DNA from 2 places in the Arsenophonus nasoniae genome. Region 1 is predicted to be linked to the other one. Evidence: predicted binding sites of a transcription regulator. Region 1 holds the regulator's gene; the other holds the start of a gene.
The links. The regulator LexA, encoded in region 1, represses DNA repair genes until DNA is damaged. The targets are predictions, from matches to a motif close to TNCTGTATGTACATACAGNA.
Positions count from the first base shown of each region.

Region 2: the regulator LexA is predicted to act here: its motif matches at 4,083-4,102, upstream of ArsFIN_RS06060 (DNA translocase FtsK 4TM domain-containing protein).

Region 1 covers NZ_CP038613.1:3,732,190-3,740,626, forward strand. The annotation lists partial or broken gene ArsFIN_RS18790 (DUF4056 domain-containing protein) at 1-501, shown strand, start outside; gene ArsFIN_RS18795 (protein bax) at 743-1,540, shown strand; gene gntU (gluconate transporter) at 1,673-3,034, opposite strand; partial or broken gene gntK (gluconokinase) at 3,031-3,574, opposite strand; gene zur (zinc uptake transcriptional repressor Zur) at 3,961-4,425, shown strand; gene lexA (transcriptional repressor LexA) at 4,623-5,237, opposite strand; gene ArsFIN_RS18820 (diacylglycerol kinase) at 5,338-5,712, opposite strand; gene plsB (glycerol-3-phosphate 1-O-acyltransferase PlsB) at 5,836-8,286, shown strand; gene ubiA (4-hydroxybenzoate octaprenyltransferase) at 8,383-8,437, opposite strand, start outside.
Region 2 covers NZ_CP038613.1:1,242,672-1,251,108, forward strand. The annotation lists gene cydC (heme ABC transporter ATP-binding protein/permease CydC) at 1-109, opposite strand, end outside; gene cydD (heme ABC transporter permease/ATP-binding protein CydD) at 111-1,883, opposite strand; gene trxB (thioredoxin-disulfide reductase) at 2,040-3,005, opposite strand; gene lrp (leucine-responsive transcriptional regulator Lrp) at 3,552-4,046, shown strand; gene ArsFIN_RS06060 (DNA translocase FtsK 4TM domain-containing protein) at 4,167-7,259, shown strand; gene lolA (outer membrane lipoprotein chaperone LolA) at 7,316-7,933, shown strand; gene ArsFIN_RS06070 (replication-associated recombination protein A) at 7,935-8,437, shown strand, end outside.

The sequences.
Region 1 (8,437 bases):
GGCATTTCCGCTTTTTCACCTGAAGATCTCTATTCCAACCTGTTAGGTGCTCGTATTGCCCTTACACTGATTTTACAAGGTCAAGCAAGTTCAGTGTCACAATTTAGTGCTGGTATGACTAAAACATTACCATCAGCATTAAAAGAATTAGGCGCATACGCTAAAAACGAAACTCAACAAATGTTCGATCAAGTCGATAGTCTATGGTGGAATAGCAAAATGCATGTCCCTGATAAATTTTTGCTCCTAAAACGAGATTATGAAACCAGTAGTACCCGTATGCCAGTCATGCCACTAAAAAATATCCAATACGGGCACAAACTGTCACTTCCGCAGAATTATAAGCACTATAAATTAGCCCAATTTGCGCAACTACAGCTGTGGCCAACAAAATTTTCTACTGTATTACCCGCTAAAAAAGGTTATTGGACGCGTGAAGACTTTCCACAAATAGCGAAATTTACTGAAATTCGCGATAATTTGGAATTAGAGCAGCAATAAAATCATTAATTTTGGCTAAAAATAGAGTAGTTCCCCATGTAATTGATTAAATAACTTTAACTATATTAAATCTCATTAAAATTTAACTTATTGTAAAATAACAATAAAATTATTTTTCATTAAAATTAACAAATTAAAACTAAAGTATAACTAATAAATGGCTAATAATAAGTAGCACTTGTTAAATTTATCTGCTAGGATTTGTGCAATTTTTGTTCAACTTGAAACGAGGAGAAGCGCCATGCCCTCTCGAACGATGAGGACTAACGCCGTCTTCGCTTTCTTGATGTTATTGTTATCAACTAGTTTTAGTTATTCATCAACCAGTACGAGTTTGTCTCTAAATGAGTATTATCACAAACCTGTGCAGACAAAAGAACTAACCCGTCTGCCTGATATGCGAAAATATCCATCAGGAGCGGCTCGCAAGAAAGCGTTTTTAAAAGCAATTGTCCCAATTATTGAAAAATATAACTACAAGATCATGCAAGATCGCCAGTGGTTATTATCCAAGCGTTACAATAAAAATTGGAACGCCGCTGACAAACAACGACTAAATCAGATTTGCACCAGTTATAATATACAATGCAGTTCACCTGCTAGCTTAAACTGGAACAATCTACTAAGTCGTGTGGATATTATTCCTACCCATTTTGTTGTTACCCAAGCAGCAACAGAATCAGGTTGGGGGGCTTCTGGATTAGCACAGAAAAATAATAACTTGTTTGGCATGAAATGCGGTCGTAAGTGTACCTATAGCAAAGGTACCATCAAAGGCTATGCGGTATATTCATCTATCGATGCATCTGTCAATGCATACTTAAGAAATTTGAATACCAATAACGCATATCAATTATTACGCAATTCACGCGCACAGCAACGTAGAACTCAGAATTCATTAAATACCAGTGTATTAATTGACCATCTGAAAAATTACTCACAACTTGGAAGAGAATATAATCGTTATTTACAACAGATGTTCTCAAGTAACGAAGAATTAATCACCCAAGTTCAACAGAATATGCCAAAGCATATTTGATCAACTTTGCTGTAATAATTACTAAAAATAAAATCCATACATTTATCGTGTATGGATTTTATTATTTTTTAACATAAACACACTGATCGCTACCAGAATAGCATCATTTAAAATCCATTTTATTTGCTAACTTCAAAGAAAAACAAAAAATAGCATCCCTACAATCGCACCAACTGTGCCTAAAATGGTTTCCATTAAAGTCCAAGTTTTTAATGTTTGGGCCTCAGTAGCACCAGTAAATTTACTAAATAACCAAAATCCAGAGTCATTTACATGACTTAATACAATTGATCCGCCAGAAATACAAACAGCCAAAGCAGCTAATTGAGCGCCAGAATAGCCAAACTCACTAATAACGGGCAATATAAGTCCAATAGTTGTTAAACAAGCTACTGTTGCTGAACCTTGAATAATACGTACAGCCCCCGCTAAGACAAAACAGGCCAATACGATTGGTAAACCTGTATTCATTAACGCATTACCCAATACTGGCCCAACCCCTGAATTTATTAAAATTTGCTTAAAAACGCCTCCGGCGCCTGTGATGAGTAAAATAATTCCTGCCGGTTGAATCGCTGCTGAGCAGATCTCCATCACTTTTTCTCTATTCATACCATAGCGAAACCCTAAACTATAGATAGCCAATAAACAAGCTAACAGCAATGCTATAAATGGGTGGCCAATAAATTCTAACCATTGCTCTGCAATAGAATCTTTTACCAAAAAATAATTACTTAATGTTTTCAATCCTACCAATGCTAAAGGAAATAGTACGATTAATAAGCTGAACATAAAACTCGGCATTTTGCCTTTTTTGCTCTCATTTCCTTGATAATTTTCAGGTAACGCAATAAAAACATGCTGGCTAATAAAATTACCAAATAATGGCCCGGCGATAAGCATTGCAGGAATAGCTGCGCATATGCCAATCAAAATCATCCAACCAAAATCAGCATTCATCTGAGATGCAACTAACATAGGCGTTGGACCTGGAAGTAAAAATGCAGCGGCAGCAGCTACACCGGCAAAGAGTGGTATAGCTGTTTTAACAACATTGCCACCTAAACGGTTAGTAATGGTGAAAACAATACCAATTAATAATACGATTGCGACATCAAAAAAAAGTGGCAATGCACAAACCAATCCTGTAATACCAATGGCTAAATTAGTTCGTTTTTCACCAAAACAAGTGATTAATTTGATGGCAATTTGCTCTAATGCGCCCGTTTCATGAAGTATTCGGCCAAACATTGCGCCTAAAGCCACGACAATTGCCAAGAACCCTAATGTTCCTGCCATACCTTCTTGCATTGTTTCTATAATTTTTTTAACCGGCATGCCAGAAAACAGTCCCGCTAAAATAGAAACCACCATCAATGCAATGAAAGCATGTAATCTTGCATACATAACCAGAAACAACAATAAAAAGACAGCGCCTGCAGCAGTCAATGTCAACATCAGCATATTTAATGTTTCAGGTATAGGCGTGTTCATCTATTTTCCTTAGTAATAATTTCATCAATTAATTTTACTGTATTATCAATAACCTCAACTAATGGTGGCTTAATATCGATGACATACACATCTTTTTCATCATTACTAGGTACTTCTAAAGTGTCAAACTGTGAGACCAACATATTTGGTTTGAAAAAATGATTTTTACGCTTTTTTAATCGGCCTTCTATTAATTTAAAATCTCCTTCAAGATAAAAAAATGACAGAATGCTGGTTTCCATTTCTTAAAATATCTCGATATTTTTTTTTCAAAGCGGAACAAACAATCAAAGAAACACTGTTTGTTCTTTGCATAGCAAAAATAGCATCACTCAATGCCTTAAGCCAAGGCAGTCGATCAGAATCATTCAAAGCATGGCCATCCGACATCTTGTTAATATTGGCGCGAGGATGCAAAAAATCACCATCTAAAAACGCTGCTCCTGTTTTCTGAGCGATCCCTCTCGCAACTGCAGATTTACCACTACCAGATACCCCCATAAGTATAAAAACATGGTGTATTTTTTTGGTATCACTCATTAAAAACTCCGTTAAAAAATCAGGCAATATATAAAATGTTACTGATAATTATCAGTTATAAAAAAATAATATAATAGATTTGTGATAGGAATCTCAGTAAAGCGGAAGATCTGATCGCAAGTAAAACTCGTTATCAATTTTATAGCTCTCAATATAAGCAGAAATAATTTATATTAATTCCACTAGCTAGTTGAAATTAATCATCTTAATTACTACTCACAATATATCCCATTTTCCAATTAAGTATCCGTTTCTAACATTAGAAAATAAAAAAACATTATTAGAAAATAGTAAAAGATATTATTTATTTTAGAACTATGGTAGATATCAAAAAGTATAAATATGATAATATCATTATTATAATGATCTTCACATTAGGATAATTCATGACAAAGCAAGATCAGGAAAAAATATTGTCCCAAGCAAAGAAAATATGCCAAGCGCGTAATGTACGTTTAACGCCACAAAGAGAAGAGGTATTGCGCCTTATAGCAGCCCAACCTTGTGCTATTAGTGCTTATGATTTGCTTGACCTACTTAGAATTTCTGAACCTCAAGCTAAACCACCTACCATATATCGTGGTCTAGAATTTCTTTTAGAACAAGGATTTATTCACAAAATAGAATCAACAAATAGCTATGTTATTTGTCATCATTTTGAGGATCCTAAACATACCTCAGTTATGCTAATTTGTGACAGTTGCGGCAGTGTTGCCGAGAGTAATGGTCAAACAGTAGAAACCGCTATTATAAAATTAGCCAAAAAGACTGGTTTCCAGTTATCCCATACCGTTGTTGAAAGCCATGGACTATGCTCGCCTTGCTACAAAATCGAGAAAAAATCGTGTTAAAGCTCTGCATTACTAGAGTTAAATAGAGATACAAAGGCCAGTTGTTTATACAATCGGCCTTTATTAAATAATCAATAAAATTTAAAATAACTTACTTAATACCAATTAATTACAAATCAAACAAATTTAGAAAATAATAATATTGTTCTCAATAAATTAAACTGAATTTACTTAAAAATTAATTAGATGTGAAATGACTAAAATGAATTACTATTACGAATAATACCAACAGCGAGTCCTTCAATAGTTAAGTTTTGTGTGCGCAAATCCACAATAATTGGCTCAAATTCAGGATTTTCAGCAATTAATTCGACTTTACTACCCGCTTGCTTAAAGCGTTTAACCGTTACTTCATCATCAATACGTGCAACAACAATTTGCCCATTATGGACCTGCTGTGTTTTATGTACAGCTAGTAAATCACCATCGATAATTCCAATATTTTTCATGGACATACCATTAACACGTAATAAAAAATCAGCACTAGGTCTAAAAATAGTGGCATCAATCCGATAATGGCTTTCGATATGCTCTTGGGCAAGTAATGGTTCTCCTGCCGCAACCCGACCAATAAGTGGTAATCCTTCATCCTCATTTTCTTCTTGTAGTAGCCGGATACCGCGAGAAGCGCCAGAAACAATTTCAATCACGCCTTTACGCGCCAATGCCTTTAAATGTTCCTCTGCTGCATTTGGTGAACGAAAACCTAAACTTGAAGCAATTTCAGCGCGTGTGGGAGGCATACCCGTTTGCGAAATGTGTTCACGCACCAGATCATAGACCCGCTGCTGCCTCAATGTTAATTCTTTCATTTCGCCCCCTATTATTGGCATTCGCACATTGTCACTGTAAGTATATACAGTTATATGAAGATTTTAAACTGATAAATGTGTAAAACCCTATTTTTTATAACTAGCTCACGAAATAATGATTACCAATCACAACTGCCCAAATAAAAATAGCTAACCAAATTGAAACAAAAACAGCCGCTGAGCCTATATCTTTTGCTTTACCGGAAAGTTCATGTAATTCTGTACCAATCCTATCAACCACTGCTTCAATCGCACTATTTAATAATTCAACAATGGCTATTAATACCACTGAACTTATAAGTAATAACCGTTCGATCCATTGCACATCAAGGAAAAAAGCCACAATAATAGCGATAACCACAATAATTGCTTCTTGTCTAAAAGCAGCTTCACTCTTCCAAGCTGATTTTAACCCTTTCAGCGAATAACCGGTTGCTTTAATAATTCGGGTTAGTCCCGTTGTTTGGTTTGCCATAAAATTTACTCTCTAAATACAGTTATATATGGGATTTAGTATAATTATTATCTTTTAAACAGATATTAATTACTATTTCTGATATGCTTGGGTAGGATTCTAATAAGAGGCTATCGCTCACCTATGTCATTTTGGCGTAAAATTTACTATAATCTATTAGATTTACCAATGAAATTATTGGTAAAAAGTAAGCTCATACCAGCAGATCCAATGAAGGAATTGCATCTTGATACGACACGTCCTTTTCTATATGTATTACCTTATCATTCTAAAACGGACTTATTGACGTTACGTCAACAATGTTGTTCTATTGGCTTACCTGATCCACTCGATCCGATTGAAATAGACGAAATTAAATTACCTGCTTATGTCTTTATCGATGATGGCCCGCGTGTCTTTCGTTATTATTCGCCAGATCCACGTAAAGACTCAGTAAAAACATTTACTGCTTATCTTGATCTTCATTGCCATAATCCCGAACTAAACATTCAGATGCTACCCGTATCAGTGATGTTCGGTCGAGCGCCTGGTCGAGAAGGCCACTCACCAGCACCACCATTACGTCTACTTAATGGTATCCAAAAATTCTTTGCCGTTATCTGGTTAGGACGTGACAGTTTTGTTCGTTTTTCACCTACTGTCTCTTTACGCCAAATGGCTAGCGAATATGGTACTGATAAAACTATTGCCAACAAACTTGCTCGAGTCGCCCGCATTCACTATTCACGGCAACGATTAGCAGCAGTTGGCCCCAAGCTACCTGTTCGCCACGATCTATTCAAGAAGCTGTTAACTTCAAAAGCGATTGAAAAAGCAGTTGAAGATGAGGTTAAAGCAAAAAAAATCTCTCTTGAGAAGGCAAAACATAATGCGATTGCCATGATGGAAGAAATTGCCGCTAATTTTTCCTATGAAGCGATCCGTATTACTGACCGCGTACTGAGTTGGACTTGGAATCGGCTCTATCAAGGAATTAATGTGCAACATGCCGAGCGTGTGCGCCAATTAGCGCAAGATGGCCATGAAATTGTCTATATTCCTTCTCATCGTAGTCACATGGATTACCTATTACTTTCTTACGTACTTTATCATCAAGGCTTAGTTCCTCCTCATATTGCCGCAGGTATCAATCTTAATTTCTGGCCTGCAGGTCCAATTTTTCGTCACTTAGGGGCTTTTTTCATTCGCCGCTCTTTCAAGGGCAATAAACTTTACTCCACCATATTTCGTGAGTATCTCAGTGAACTGTTTGCTCGTGGTTATTCAATTGAATATTTTGTTGAAGGCGGCCGCTCTCGCACAGGCCGACTACTGGAACCAAAGACTGGCACGCTGTCAATGACCCTACAAGCAATGCTACGAGGTGATTCCCGTCCAATTACTATTGTCCCTATTTACATCGGTTATGAGCATGTATTGGAAGTTGCTACCTACGCTAAGGAACTAAAAGGTGCAGCAAAAGAGAAAGAAGGCTTTTTTTCCATGTTAAGAGGTCTACGCAAGTTACGTAGACTAGGACAGGGTTATGTTAATTTTGGTCAACCGATTGCACTAACGCAATATTTAAATAAACATGTCCCAGAGTGGCGCCAATCTATCGATGATATTGAGCCTCAACGTCCAACATGGTTAAATTCAACCGTGACTCGGCTAGCTAATAAAATCATGGTTAGAATTAACAATGCCGCTGCTGCCAATGCGGTCAATCTATGTTCAACAGCTTTATTAGCTTCACGCCAGCGTGCATTAACCCGAGAACAACTGATTGAACAAATAGAATGTTACCTGCAACTATTAAGGAATGTGCCTTATAGTGATGATAGCACAACACCTAATAAAACTGCCGATCAATTGTTAGCAGACGCATTGGAATTGGATAAGTTTGAAGTTGAGCATGACAGTATGGGCGATATTGTGGTATTACCACGTGAAAATGCAGTATTGATGACTTATTATCGAAATAATATTATGCATTTATTGGTTTTGCCTTCTTTGGTAGCCAATATCGTATTACATAATGAAAATGTTCAACGTCAGGAGATTGGTTATCAAGTTGCACTTATCTATCCATTCCTAAGAGCAGAACTCTTCATGCGATATAGCATGCAAGAATTGCCTGAATCGATCGATATTCTGTTGGATGAATTGGCACGCCAGCAACTAATACTATTAACAGCAGAAGGTTTTGTAACTATCAATCCAGCTCGTATTCGCCCTCTTCAGCTTTTAGCAGCTGGTATTAAAGAAACGCTACAGCGCTATGCAATTACACTTTCGCTACTTAGTACAATCCCTGCAATTAGTCGAGGAATACTAGAAAAAGAGAGCCGTATTCTCGCTCAGCGTCTATCGGTACTCCATGGTATCAACGCACCTGAATTCTTTGATAAAGCAGTTTTCTCCACTCTGGTAAATACATTAAAACAGGAAGGTTATATTAATAGAGAAGGCGATGCGATTATCAGCGCGAATGTACAACGACTTTATCGAATTATCGCTAAGTTAATATCTCCTGAGGTTTGTTTAACCATTGAAGGAGTCAAACACGTTACTCATGAGCCATTGTCTAAATAAATTATTTTCATATCAATATAGTAACGTAAAAAGAATTTAGATTGAAATCGACCAAAATCATTTAGGATAATCACTCTAGATTATCCTTTTTTATAATTAAAAATAATTTAATAGGATGCCAATAAATAAAACCAACCCCACATAATTGTTA
Region 2 (8,437 bases), 1.4 Mb from region 1:
TCAGTAGGCTAATACTCGCCAGTACCGCGACAATGGTTAATAAAATACCAAGATTAAGCAGCAACCAATGACGTCGATATAGCGCAAGAAAAGGGAGTAGTACACGCATATTATATTTCCTCTGCGCGATAAGTTAGCAAGCGGCTAAAAGCCCCTTTAGTCTGTCTTAGCTCATTATAAGTGCCTTGTTCAATAATTAAACCCTTTGCCATGACCCATATTTGGTCGTAAGTAACAGCTTCTTCTAGCAAATGGGTAACCAGCAAAGTGGTTTGTTTAGTAGATGCTGTATTAAGTGCTGTCATCACACGTTGCTCACTTTGCATATCAAGGCTTGCTGCAGGCTCATCCAGTAAAAGCAAATGACAAGGGTTTAATAACGCACGCGCGACAGCAATGCGTTGCGCTTGTCCAACGGACAAGCGAGCGGCATTTTCGCCAATTTGGGTATTAACACCTGCGGGTAAATACTTAGTAAACTCAGTTACATAAGCATTTTCCATCGCAGCATTGATTGCTGCTGTGGAAGCTTTAGTTGAATGGAGACATATGTTGTCAATAATGGTTTGTGCAGGTAAATGGGGATTTTGACCAACCCAGCTAAGTTGTTTGCGCCAATCAGTCATATCGAGATCCTTAAGTTCAATTCCATTAACCATTAGCGAGCCACGATAAGGTAGAAAACCGAGTAGCACATTTAACAATGAACTTTTACCAGCTCCGCTTTGGCCGACTACAGCGATCCGCTGATTTGGCAATAGGGTGAAATTTAACGGGCCAGCTAAGCGTACATTGTCATGAGAAAAAATTTCTAGCTGTTGTGCAGTAATCGTGAATGGTTGAACCGGAGTAATTAGCTGATTATTTTGTGGTTGTGGTTGAGGTTGTTCTATGCTGGCTAATAATGTAAATAAAGATTCTGCTGCACCTACTGCTTGTGCTTTAGCATGATAATAAGTACCTAAATCACGTAGTGGCTGAAAAAATTCCGGCGCGAGGATCAAGGCCAAAAAGCCGGCAAAAAGGGTAACTGGTATGCCATAATTACCAAAATGCAATTCCCCTAAATAAGAAAAACCAAAATAAACTGCGACAATGGCAATGGAAATTGATGCGAAGAATTCTAACACTGCCGAAGAGAGAAAGGCCATACGTAAGACTTCCATCGTTCTTTGGCGAAATTCTTCAGTCGCTTGTTCAATATCTTTTACTTCTTTGTTGGCACGGAAAAAAAGTCGTAAGGTATCAAGTCCACGTAAACGATCGAGAAATCTGCCGCTTAATCGGGCTAACGCCACAAAATTTCGCCGATTAACATCAGCGGCCCCCATTCCGACTAATATCATAAATAAAGGGATTAAAGGTGCGGTGATAAATAAAATTAAGCCAGCTGCCCAGTTAATCGGGAAAATCGCAATCAGAATGATAATTGGGATCATAGCGGCTAAATAGATTTGCGGTAAATAGCGAGCATAATAATCCTGTATGTCCTCAATTTGTTCTAAAATGATCGTTGCCCAACTTCCAGCGGGTTTATTTTTAACCCAAATTGGCCCTAATTGGTCAAGTTTATTTAATACTCTGCTACGGATCTGCTGGCGAACTATTTTGCCACAAACAAATCCAACACTTTCCCGGATAAAATGAATTAACGCTCTTAAAGTAAATACACAAATGAGTAATACAAATTGAACTAGCAGTTGTTCTCGAGCTAGATTATCTACAATCAATGCTTGTAAAATGGTAGCTAAAAGCCAGGCTTGCATAACGATAAGTAGGCCACTAATAACTCCCAGTAACATGGATAAGCGTAGCCAGTGTTTTGCTGGTGCTGATTGTTGCTTCAACCATTTAACCAACTCAGTTTGTTTTTGTTTATCCATAATGATGATTTTATATACCGATGATAAGTTAATTAGGATAACGGGTTGATTTTAATTTATCTAATATCAACTTTTATAGGTATGTTACAGATAAAAAGGCGCTATTTCGACAGCGCCTGTTATAGAAATTTATAAAATTATTATAATTTGTAACATTTATTTGCGATATAGCGCGTCTAAATAACGTTCGGCGTCAAGGGCAGCCATACAACCAGTCCCTGCTGAGGTAATGGCTTGACGATAGACATGATCCATGACATCACCAGCAGCGAAAACACCTTCAACTGAGGTTTGGGTTGCATTACCTTTAGTGCCAGATTGCACTTGAATGTAGCCATTTTCTAACACTAATTGATCGGCAAAGATACTGGTATTGGGGGTATGGCCAATAGCGATAAACACGCCAGTTACGGCAAGCATCTCTAGATTGTCATTTTCGGTTGAACGTAAATTGATACCAGTGACACCACTATTGTCACCTAATACTTCATCAAGGATAAAATTGGTATGTAACACAATATGGCCAGTTTTTACTTTTTCCATCATCCGTTGGATGAGAATTTTTTCAGCGCGAAACGTTTCACGGCGATGAATAACATGGACTTTTTCGGCAATATTGGATAGGTAAAGTGCTTCTTCAATCGCCGTATTTCCACCACCTACTACCGCCACTTTTTGCTTGCGATAAAAAAAGCCATCGCAGGTGGCGCAGGCTGAAACGCCACGACCTTTAAAGGCTTCTTCAGAAGGTAAACCCAAATAGCGAGCTGAGGCGCCGGTAGCGATAATAAGCGCATCACAGCTATATATTCCGTCATCGCCCGTGAGTTGGAACGGCCGTTGCTGTAGATCAACCGCATAAATATGATCATTAATAATATTTTCTTCTGCAGAGAATTTTTTAGTATGCTGCAGCATCCGTTCCATCAATACCGGCCCCATTAACTCGGTATGATCGCCAGGCCAATTTTCAACTTCGGTGGTGGTAGTTAACTGCCCTCCTGGTTGCATGCCGGTAATTAATACCGGATTTAAGTTTGCTCGGGCGGCATAAATAGCTGCCGTATAGCCAGCTGGGCCAGATCCCAGAATAATAACCTTACTATGCTTGTTGGTGTTCATGGCGGCTCCATTTGTAAGAATATCTATTTAATGTGGCGATTGTAGGAGATTAGGAAAATTAAAAAAAGTAAATTGAATGAAAAGATGATAAGGAAATAATCATTCTTTGTTGACTTGTTTTAACATTTTATTTATTAAGGCGAGTCATGAAAAAAGATTATTTTTCGTGAAATAACGTTTTAAAGTGAGAATTTTTCTGATGTCTTATTGACAATTAGTTAATAATAAATTCATTTCCTTATGATGTTCTGATTTTTATTCATAATCTTTGACAATCGGTTGTGTATTTGAGAAAACATCTTATAGGATTAATTACCTAATTTGATTAATTGAAATTGAACATCATTTAAACAAATAGATAAATATCCTACTTTTCATTATCAAATTGAAAACTAACCAGATGATTTATCTACAAGATGAATTATACTACAAATACTAATGGTCAGGCGGAGTTTAACCTTATTGCATCTTTTCCAATTCAATAATAAGAAAAGAAAATAGGGAATGTAATGGGTATAAAAAAATAGATAAAAGAGAGATAACGAAATGATTGATAACAAAAAGCGTCCAGGAAAAGATCTTGATCGTATTGATAGGAACATACTTAATGAATTACAAAAGGATGGTCGTATTTCTAATGTTGAGCTTTCTAAGAGAGTAGGGTTATCGCCGACCCCTTGTTTGGAACGTGTGCGTCGTTTGGAGCGTCAAGGTTTTATTTCTGGTTATACTGCTTTATTAAATCCACACTATCTCGATGCATCTTTATTGGTTTTTGTTGAGATCACCTTGAACCGTGGTGCTGCAGATGTTTTTGAACAGTTTAATGCTGTTGTGCAAAAACTGGAGGGGATTCAGGAATGTCATTTAGTCTCTGGCGATTTTGATTATTTACTTAAAACACGGGTTCCTGATATGTCTGCCTATCGTAAATTGTTAGGCGAGACTTTGCTTCGTCTCCCCGGTGTCAATGACACGCGAACTTATGTAGTAATGGAAGAGGTAAAACAGAGTAATCGTTTGGTCATTAAGACACGTTAATCAAATAGATGCAAAACCGGAAAAAGTTAGGTACACTCCTGTTTATGCATACAGTTTCAACGCTGAGCATTACTCAGCGTTGTTCCTTTCAATCAACAGGAAAGACCTGGAGTGTTAGTTTTGGGCCAGGAATATACAGAAGACAAAAACATTAAGTTAAAAAAGATCAGTAATGGCAAGATACTGACAGAGGTTATTTTACTGATAATTACTATCTGGGCGATTTTTTTGCTGGTGGCTCTGATAAGTTTTCATCCTTCCGATCCTAGCTGGTCACAGACGACTTGGAATGAACCAATTAAAAATTTAGCGGGCGGCATTGGTGCATGGTCAGCGGATATTCTTTTCTCTGTTTTCGGTATTTTAGCCTATGCTATACCATTAGTCATGTTGTTAGGATGTTGGAATATATTTAAAGATATCGATAACCAAAATTGTCTGGATTTCTTTGTTCTTTCTTTACGCCTGATCGGTGGGTTGGCGTTAATAATTACCTCGTGTGCTTTGGCAGCACTTAATATTGATGATTTACCTAATTTTTCCTCCGGTGGCATTATTGGTAGTGTTTTTAGTAATGCCATTCTACCTTGGTTTAATATTTTAGGAACCACGTTAACGCTACTTTGTATTTGGGCGATTAGTTTCACCCTATTTACGGGTTGGTCATGGTTAACGATTGCAGAAAAGATTGGTGCACTGGTTTTAGCGGCAATAACGCTTATTACTAATCGTACTCGTAGTAACAACAAGCATCAAGCAACAGAATCTTATGTCTCACCTCATCCGGCTAAATTATACGATGGTACATCAGACACAGCAGATTATATTGATCCTGATGATGTGCTTTTTTCAACTGCGCCAATTAAACAGTTAGCGAAAGAAGAATTGAGTAATAATAAAAACGATCAATTGTATCCAGATAAGGTACAGTTTTTGACGCCTGATGAAGCCAAAGTTGCCCTTGATATTCAGGCAGAAACATTGGACAAATATGACGAAGATATTTTTAGCAAACCGTCAAATATCCCCGTTCCAATGGATGATGAAGTTGATCTCAATAAACCGATAGATCCTAATCACGTTTCTCAAGCTGGCTTGCAAAAAGAAGCGGCTGATCTGGCTGAACCCTTAATTTCCCCAGTAACCAAAATAGATGCGGAAGCTGACGTGAGTACTGCCTTCACGCCGGTAAAATCACAAATTAAAAAAGGTATTGGCCCCGAATTTCCGCGCCCTAATCCTGTTCGTTTACCAACACGGCGCGAGCTTTATGGTAATCGTCTAACGACACAAAAAGAGCAGGAATTGGATGCCGACCAAAAAGCTTTTCAAAATCACGCGCCCCAGCCGGATGGCTCTGAGTTTAGTATTGATAATTGGAATGAAGAAAAATTACGTGATCAGTTTTTGCAGCAGCAAAATGAGCGTTATAACACCAATATAACTAATAATCTTAATCAGCCAACAGATAACATTGATGTGCACGACAAAGTCATTACATCAGAGGAAACAGAATCAAACGCGTTAGTTGAAAACCAACCGCACATTGAGCATAAATGGCCTTTGGCAGAAGACGAAGTAATACCACAAGCGCAAGTAGCAAAAGATTTCAGCGAAACATCATTAGCCCATGAAGATAAAAAGCAAAAGGTAGCGCAGACATTACCTGAGCAGGGAAGTCTTTTTCATCCTTTTCTGGTACGTAATGATCAACCATTACCGAAACCCACAACGCCCATGCCCTCATTAGATCTGCTTGCCAGCCCACCAAACCACAACGAACCGGTTGATATGTTTGCGTTGCAACAGACATCCCGTTTAATTGAAGCGCGTTTAAGCGATTATCGGGTAAAAGCGGAAGTGGTTGGCTTTTCACCTGGACCGGTTATTACGCGCTTTGAGTTGGACTTAGCCCCTGGCGTGAAGGCCGCACGTATTTCTAACTTATCAAGAGATTTAGCCCGCTCTTTATCGGCAACTGCGGTACGTATTGTGGAGGTGATACCGGGTAAACCTTATGTCGGTTTAGAATTACCCAATAAAAAGCGCCAGACGGTGTATCTACGTGAAGTGCTTGATTGTGATAAATTTCGCCGTAACCCATCACCCTTAACCATTGTATTAGGTAAAGATATTGAAGGTGAACCCGTTATTGCTGATTTAGAAAAAATGCCGCATTTGTTAGTTGCCGGTACCACCGGTTCGGGTAAATCGGTTGGGGTTAATGCCATGATCCTCAGTATCTTGTACAAAGCAAAACCTGAGGATGTCCGTTTTATCATGATCGATCCTAAGATGTTGGAACTTTCTATTTATGAAGGCATTCCGCATTTGCTGACCGAAGTTGTCACCGATATGAAAGATGCGGCGAATGCACTGCGTTGGTGTGTTAATGAAATGGAACGTCGCTACAAACTTATGTCTGCTTTAGGGGTAAGAAATTTGGCGGGCTATAACGATAAAATTAATGCCGCTGAGCGCATGGGACGCCCAATACCTGATCCATTTTGGAAACCAGGCGATAGTATGGATAGTAGCCATCCAGTACTGAAGAAAGAGCCTTATATTGTTGTTATGGTCGATGAATTTGCTGATCTGATGATGACTGCCGGCAAAAAAGTCGAAGAGCTAATTGCACGTTTGGCGCAAAAGGCGCGAGCGGCCGGTATTCATCTAGTCTTGGCGACGCAGCGACCATCCGTTGATATTATTACCGGTTTAATTAAGGCTAACATACCGACTCGGATTGCATTTACTGTGTCAAGCAAGATAGATTCTCGCACCATTCTTGATCAAGGTGGCGCCGAATCTTTATTAGGCATGGGCGATATGCTTTACTTACCGCCTAACTCCTCTATTCCCATTCGTGTTCACGGTGCTTTTGTTCGCGATCAAGAAGTGCATGATGTGGTCAAAGATTGGCAAGCGAGAGGTAAACCTGAATATATAGATAATATCACTAAAGGTGGTGAAGATGGTGAAGGTAGTAATGGTTATGATAGTGATGAAGAGCTAGATCCCCTGTTTGATCAAGCGGTTGAGTTTGTGACGGAAAAGCAGCGTGTCTCTATATCGGGCGTGCAGCGACAATTTCGTATTGGTTATAATCGAGCGGCCAGAATTGTTGAGCAGATGGAGGCGCGAGGGGTTGTTAGTGAACCAGGGAACAATGGTAATCGCGAAGTTTTAACACCACCACCAGCAGAATATTGATTGAAAAATATTCGCCCAAAAACAATAAATATGATGAATGTAAAGGTCGTGACTTGATGAAAAAACTGATAATGTTAGGCTTGTTAGCAATAAGTTTTCATATTAGCCAGGTATGGGCGGATGCGGCTGCAGAACTGCAAATGCGCCTAAATAAAATAAATAGTTTTCATGCTAATTTTGCGCAAAAGGTAACCAGTATTGACGGTGATTTAATCCAGCAAGGTGAAGGTCAGCTCTGGATCAAGCGGCCAAATTTATTTAACTGGCATATGGTATCACCGGATGAAAGTTGGTTAGTTTCTGATGGTACTAATCTTTGGTTCTATAATCCTTTTGTTGAGCAGGTTACAGTAACTTTATTGAGTGAGGCAACGACCGATACGCCGTTTATGTTGATCACCCGTAACGATCCACAGGATTGGAAACGTTATCACATTAGCCAAAATGGCGATGATTTCCTGCTGACTGCAACACAAAATAAGGGAAATCTGAAACATTTTTCCATTACTGTCCAGCCTGATGGGACTATTCAACAGTTTACAGCGGTAGAGCAAGATGGCCAGATGAGTGCATATCAACTCAAGGGTCAGCAAAATAGCCAGGTTGATGATGATAAATTTAAATTTGTGCCACCACAAGGTGTAACCCTTGATGATCAGAGATCAAGGAGGTGAGGTGAGTAATTTGCCACTTGATTTTTCATCTAATGAATTTCAACCCTTGGCCGCAAAGATGCGGCCAATCAACTTAGAGCAATATATTGGTCAGCAACATTTATTAGCTAACAACAAGCCACTCGCGCGTGCTATTCGTGCAGGTCAACTGCATTCCATGATTTTGTGGGGGCCAGCCGGTACAGGAAAAACGACCCTGGCGGAAATTATTGGTCACTATGCGGATGCAGCGATTGAAAAGATCTCCGCAGTAACATCAGGTATCAAAGAGATCCGTGAGTCGATTGAAATTGCTCGCCAAAATCGGCAATTAGGGCGCAGAACGATTTTATTTGTTGATGAAGTTCATCGTTTCAATAAAAGTCAACAAGATGCTTTTTTACCTCATATAGAAGATGGTACGGTAACTTTTATTGGTGCCACGACAGAAAACCCTTCTTTTGAACTCAACTCAGCCTTACTTTCACGTGCGCGTGTTTATCTACTGAAATCATTGGCTAATGA